DNA from 2 places in the Sphingobium agrisoli genome. Region 1 is predicted to be linked to the other one. Evidence: predicted binding sites of a transcription regulator. Region 1 holds the regulator's gene; the other holds the start of a gene.

Region 1 (3,308 bases):
CCGGAGGCGCTCGTGGGACCGAGCTTTCAGATGAGTTTCGGGGCGGTGACCGCGATCGTGGCGCTGGCCGAGCATCCGCGCTTCCGTGCCTTTGCGGCGGCACGGGACGAAGGGTTGGGGCGGAAGGCGGCGCGGGTGCTGGCGGTGACGCTGGCGACAGGGATTGCGGTCGAACTGGCGCTGATGCCGATCGGGCTGTTCCATTTCCACAAGGCGGGGCTGCTGGGGGCGTTCGCCAACCTGGTCGCGATCCCGCTCACCACCTTCGTCGTCATGCCGCTGGAGGCGCTGGCGCTGCTGTTGGACGTGGTGGGGCTGGGCGCGCCCTTCTGGTGGGGGACCGAGCAGGCGCTCGACCTGCTGCTGCTGATCGCCCACGGCGTGGCGGCGAGCCCGATGGCGACGATGGTTGCGCCGGTAATGCCGGTGCTGCTGTTCGGGCTGATCGCCGGCGGGCTGCTCTGGTGCCTGTTATGGCGGACGGCCATGCGCTGGGCGGGGCTGGCGCCGGTGGGCATCGGCATGACGCTGGCGCTGCTCACGCCAGCGCCTGACGTTCTGGTCACGGGGGACGGCCGGCATGTTGCGGTGCGGAGCGGGGCTGGCATGGCCCTGCTGCGCGAGCGGGCGGGGGACTATGTGCGCGACGTGCTGGCCGAAAGCGCGGGCTATGCGGGCGAGCTCGGCGCCATTGCCGACCTGCCGGCGGCGCGCTGCTCGACCGATCTCTGTGCGCTGGAGATGGAGCGGCATGGGAGGCGGTGGCGGCTGCTGCTGACGCGGAGCGACATGCTGATCGAGCGGGCCACCTTTGCGCGGGATTGCGCGGCGGCGGATATCGTGATCAGCGACCGGCGGCTGCCGCGCTGGTGCCGGCCGCGCTGGCTGAAGGTCGATCGGCGGCTGCTGGCACGGACGGGGGGATTGTCGATCGACCTGGCGCGGGCCGAAGTTCACACCGTCACAAGGCCCGGTGACGCGCATCCGTGGATTGTTGGGCCGGCGCGAAAACCCACGCCTAGCGCTTCGAACCCTGGGCCCCGGCTTTCGCCGGGGAGCTAAGGGGTCATGAGTTCGCCTGATTAGTTATAACGCCGCAGCAGCCCGGCGAGCTTGCCCTGGATGCGGACCTGGCGCGGATCGTAGATTTGCGGTTCGTACGCGGCGTTGGCGGGATCGAGCCGTACCTTCGCGCCGTCGCGGCGGAAATATTTGAGCGTCGCTTCGGCCTCATTAATCAGCGCGACAACGATCTGCCCCTCGCGCGCGACCTCTGTCCGCTGGATCAGCGCGAAGTCGCCGTCGAGGATGCCTGCCTCGACCATCGAGTCGCCGGATACTTCGAGCGCATAATGGTCGCCCGCGCCGAGCAGGGCAGCGGGGACGGACAGCATCGTCTGCCCCTCCATCGCCTCGATCGGCACGCCGGCGGCGATGCGGCCGTGCAGCGGGATTTCGACCACGTCATTGGCGGCGATCGGGAGCGCCGGCGCGGCCTTTGGCTTCAGTTGCACGACCGGCGCGGGCGCGCGATGCATTGCTTCAGGGAGCTTCAGCACTTCGAGCGCGCGGGCGCGATTGGGCAGGCGGCGGATGAAGCCGCGCTCCTCCAACGCGTTGATGAGCCGGTGGATGCCCGATTTCGAGCGCAGGTCGAGCGCGTCCTTCATCTCCTCGAACGACGGCGACACGCCGCCTTCCTCAAGCCGGGTCTGGATGAAGCTCAGCAATTCCTGCTGCTTGGGCGTCAACATCGCGGTCCTCCATGGAACGTATGAGGAACGCATAGGAAACACATGCGGATTAGTCAACGGGTTTCCGCGGTAACATTCAGCCAAGCGGCAGGATTGTGACGCGACCGCCGGCATGCGCCGGAGGCGATCCGGCGGGGCGCAAAATCAGGCAGTCGGCGCGTGCCATCGCGGCGGTGGCGGCGCTGTCCTGCGAGGTGGCGGAGACGATGCCCTCCCCGGTGCGGAAGGCGCGGAGATACTCGTCGCGCTCGGCCGTGGCGGGGAGCGGTGAAGCCAGTGGCGCGTCGCTGGTCTGCGGCAGGGGCCGGGCCGCACCGGACAGGTGGCGCACCAGCGGCAACAGGAAGAGAGTGGCGGTGACGAAGGCGGACACCGGATTGCCGGGCAGGCCCAGGAAGAGCGCGTCGCCCATCCGGCCCGCCATCAGCGGTTTGCCGGGCCGCATCCTTATCTTCCAGAAATCCAGCGTGCCGCCCGCCGCCGCGAGGGCCGGGCGGATGAGGTCATGATCGCCCACCGACGCGCCGCCGGTCGACACGATGAGGTCGGCCGATCGCGCACTGTCCAGCGCGGCGGTGGTGGCGTCGAGATCGTCGGGGACGATGCCGAGGTCGGTGACGTCGCAGGGAAGGGCCGCGAGCAGCGCGGCCAGCATGGGCGCGTTCGAGGATGGGAGAAAGCCGGGCGGGGTCGGCGCGCCGGGCGGGACCAGTTCGTTGCCGGTGGACAGGATCGCGACGCGCGGGCGGCGGCGGACCGGCAGCGCGCCATGGCCCGCGAGGACCGCGAGCGCGATCTGGGCAGGGCCAAGATGCGTGCCGGCCTCCAGCAACGTCGCGCCGCGCGCGAAATCGGAGGCGGCCGGGCGGACATGGCGACCGGCTGGTAGAGGGTCATCGCTCGCGGTCAGACGATAGCCGTCGCGAGTGGCGTTTTCCTGCATCAAAATGGCGTCGGCGCCGGGCGGCAGGGGCGCACCGGTGAAGATGCGGCAGGCTTCGCCGGGACCGATGCGCGCGAGGGCGGCCGCACCAGCCGCGCTTTCCTGCGTCAGGCGCCAAGGGCCAGGATAGTCGGCCGCGCGCACGGCATAACCATCCATCGCCGAAAGGTCGGCCCAGGGCTGGTCGCGCAAGGCCTTGATGTCCTGCGCCAGCCAGCGGCCGGTCGCCTGCGCGATCGGCACGGTCTCGGCCGGCAGCGGGGGCGCAAGCGCGAGCAGTCGGGCCTGCGCCTCGGCGACCGGGAGCAGGCTCATGGAGCGCGTCGCCAGTCGCCCGACTTGCCGCCGGTCTTGGATTCCAGACGGACGCCGCCGATGACCATGGCTTTGTCGAGCGCCTTCGCCATGTCGTAGATGGTGAGGAGGGCGACCGAGGCGGCGGTCAGCGCCTCCATCTCTACCCCGGTCTGGCCGGCGGTGCGCGCGGCGGCGGTGACGGTGACGCCGCCATCGTCCAACGTGAAATCGACCGTCACGGCGCTGAGTGCGATCGGGTGGCAGAGCGGGATGAGGTCGGCAGTGCGCTTGGCCGCCATGATGCCTGCGACGCG
Region 2 (3,308 bases), on a different contig from region 1:
TCCGGCTGGAGGACGCGCAGCGCCTCGGCAGCTGGTTCTTCGGCAAGTCGCCCGCCGCGGACGGAACCGCCCCGGAACAGCATCGCCCGCTGCCCCAGCCGGTGCCGGTCTATCTCACCTATTTGACCGCCGTCCCCACCGACCAGGGCGTCCGCTTCCTGCCGGATGTCTACGACCGAGACAGCGATTAAACCGTCATAAAGGCCAAGCCGGTCCTCGTCACCGCGCCTCGAAGATCGAAATCCGCCTCGGCTGACGCAACCGCACCGGCTCGCCCAGTTCGCGCTCCAGCATCGCCAGCATCCAGGCGCGATGCTGCGCCATGAAGGCGGGGAAGCCATCCGCGCTGGCGGGGTTGAACACCGGCACCGCCCAGTCCGCCGCCACATCGCGGAAGGGCAGCGTCGATCCGCCGGCATCCTCGCCCGGCCGATCGACATGCGCGCCAAAATAGCTGTTCCTTTCGAACCGGATGAAGCTGGCCGGATCGAACCCCGCCCTGATCAGATAATCCGGCCCGTTCCGCCCGCTCTCGCTGCCATAGCGCGCCGTCCCCGCGACGTTGAAGACATTGCCGACGAAGCGCACGTCGCGCGCCCATCCGTCCCAGTTGGTCGCTACCACCATCTGCACGTCCTTGGTCTTGCCGACATGGACGACGTTACGCTCGATCAGCGCATCGGACACATTGCCCGACAGCTGGAAGATCCGCGTCCCGTCGTTACGACTGACATTGAACCGCGCCACCGTGCCGCGGTTGCCCAAATTGTTCTTGTCGTCGGGTCGGGGCGAGCAGATCAGCAGGAAGCCGCCCGCATTGTCGTGGCTGTAATTATAGAGGATCGCCGTCCGCCGCGAATTGAAGTCGGAATCGAACCCCTGCCCGTCATAGCGGGTCACGGTATGCGCCGCCTCGTTGAGCTGGATCAGGCTGTTGTCGGTGCTCCATTGCCAGATGCCGGCATTGTAGCCGGGCGCGCGGCTGCCGGCGTAGCGGACGATATTATGCTCGACCAGCGCCCCGTCGGTGCCGCGCGGCACGATGCCGTCGCCGCCGACATCCTCGACCAGATTGTCGCGGATGACGACCCGCTCGCTCGGAAACCAGTCGCGCGCGGTCACCCGATCGCTGATGCCGGCAATGCCCGACCGGTCGACCTTCCACACGATGTTGCGTTCGATCCGCAGGTCGTGGAACCGGGTCGGGCGCTTGGCTCCCACCGCGCGGAAGACGATGCCGCCATTATCCTTGCGGCTGTTGATGCCCCGCACGTCATGAATATACATGTCATGCACCCGGATACCGCGCGTCACCCCGCGATCCTCGGCCGACACCAGCACGCCATGCCGCAACGCAGGTGCCGGCGCGTCGTTGGTGACCTCCAAGCCGCTCAGCGTCACATATTCGGCGTTGATGATCCCGACCGCATGGGCCGACACCCCGCCCGCGTCGATGCGCGGACGCGGCCCCGCGCCGGTGGCGGCGATGCTGATCGGCGAATCCTTCCTCCCCGACCGTGTGATGGTCAGCGGCTCGCGCCAGACCGACCCGGCGGTCAGCAATATCCGGTCGCCGGCCTTGAGCGGCTGGCGGTTGACCCGCGCCAGCGATCGCCAGGGCTGGTCCGCCGACGTCCCGCTGGCGCGATCGTCGCCGATGCGGGAATCGATGAAATAGGTCTCGGCATGGGCCACAGCGCCCAGGCCGGACGACAGGAGAAAGCTCGGCAGGAGCAACCGGAACAGGATCGTCATCGTCCTTCACATTATGCAAAGTCGGGCTGAATAGTGGGTGAAGGACGGTCTGCAAGGGCCTTGATCTGCTTTGGCCCGCCTCGTCCTTGCCCGGCCGGCCATCCCATGTCGGGCATTCCGGCATCCTGAGCGAAAGCAGGGGCTCAAATCCTCTGGACCTGCGTTGTGCGATGGAACATAAAGTGAACATCGTGGATGATTCGGGATATGGATTCGATTGCGCCTCATGGCGGCGGCCGCTCTTCGGAACGGACCGCAGCGCAGGAACCAGCGTCGCTGCCGGCGCTGGGAGCGGGGCAGTTGCATGAAATCCATGCCGTGGGAGAGGATCGCGCCGCAGCGCTCGCCTTCGCACTGGCATCGGGGCATTTCGTCCCCGACGGCGCAATCGTCGCGCTGCGGGTGCCGGGGCGATCCCGCCTGCCGACGCTCTTTTCGGGCGACGGCCTGGCGCTGCTGGGACTGGACCCGGCCCGGCTGACCCTGGTCGAGCCGGCGAGCGAGATCGACATGCTGCGCGCGGGACTGGATGCCGCGCGCTGCGCCGGGGTGGCGGCGGTGCTGATCGAAAGCGAGGGCCGCTTCGCCGACTATGACCTCACCGCCAGCCGCCGGCTGGTGCTGGCGGCCGAAGCCTCGCGCGCCTGCGTCATCCTGCTGCGGGTCGATGCCCAGCCACGATCGAGCGCGGCGCGCACGCGCTGGTCGATCGCCAGCGCGCCGTCGGTGCCGCTGGAAGCCGACGCGCCGGGCTGGCCCGCGATCGACGCGGAACTGCTGCGCTGCCGGGGCGGCCCCGCCGGGTCGCGATGGCGGCTGATCTGGGACATGGACCATGGATGTTTTCGCGATGGAGCCCAATTCCAGCCCCAATTCGAGGCAATGCCTGGCGCTGTGGTTCCCCTTCCTCGCCTGCGAACGGACGCGGCGCACGACCCCCGACGCCGCGTCGCCTGACGCGCCGCTGGCGCTGGTGACGCGCGCCGGCAATGCGCTGCGGCTGGCGGCGCTCGATCCCCTGGCCCAGGCGGAGGGGCTGATCGCCGGCATGACCCTGGCCGACGCGCGGGCGCGCTGCCCGACCCTTGCCACCTGTTCCGCAGACCCGGATGCCGACGCGCGCGAACTCGATCGCCTCGCCGTGGCGATGCGGCGCTTCACGCCGATGGTGGCGCTCGACCCGCCCGATGGCCTGATCCTCGACATCAGCGGTTGCGCGCATCTCTTCGGCGGCGAAAAGGCGCTGGCCCGCGCCGCAAAAGGCGAAGCCGGCTATGCCAGCCGCTGCGGCTTCGGCCCCAACGCCACCGCCGCCCGCGCGCTCGCCCGCCATGGCGGCAAGGGCGGTGATGTCCACGCGCTCCCCGTCGTTGCGCTCGATCTCGATGATCGCGCGCTCGCGGCGCTGCGACGCGCAGGACTCCGCACGATCGGCGATCTCGCGCGGCGGCCCATGGGCATGATCGCCGCCCGCTTCGGGCAGCAGGCCGTCACCCGCCTGCGCCAGATATTGGGCGAGGCCGCCAGCCCGATCGCGCCGCGCCGCGCGCAAG

What was found. Region 1 encodes LexA, which represses DNA repair genes until DNA is damaged. Its sites were predicted from a motif close to GTTCCNCNCTTGTTCT; they were not measured.
Region 2: a site for LexA is predicted at 1,928-1,943, ahead of ACETPF_RS06660 (ImuA family protein). Genes of this name have one in related genera too.

What each region holds. Positions count from the first base shown of each region.
Region 1 is NZ_JBHDJI010000011.1:89,803-93,110, reverse strand. It holds gene ACETPF_RS16720 (ComEC/Rec2 family competence protein) at 1-1,062, shown strand, start outside; gene lexA (transcriptional repressor LexA) at 1,083-1,754, opposite strand; gene ACETPF_RS16710 (molybdopterin molybdotransferase MoeA) at 1,831-3,012, opposite strand; gene moaC (cyclic pyranopterin monophosphate synthase MoaC) at 3,009-3,308, opposite strand, start outside.
Region 2 is NZ_JBHDJI010000003.1:43,649-46,956, reverse strand. It holds gene ACETPF_RS06670 (L,D-transpeptidase family protein) at 1-191, shown strand, start outside; gene ACETPF_RS06665 (right-handed parallel beta-helix repeat-containing protein) at 220-1,755, opposite strand; gene ACETPF_RS06660 (ImuA family protein) at 1,963-2,712, shown strand; gene ACETPF_RS06655 (Y-family DNA polymerase) at 2,606-3,308, shown strand, end outside.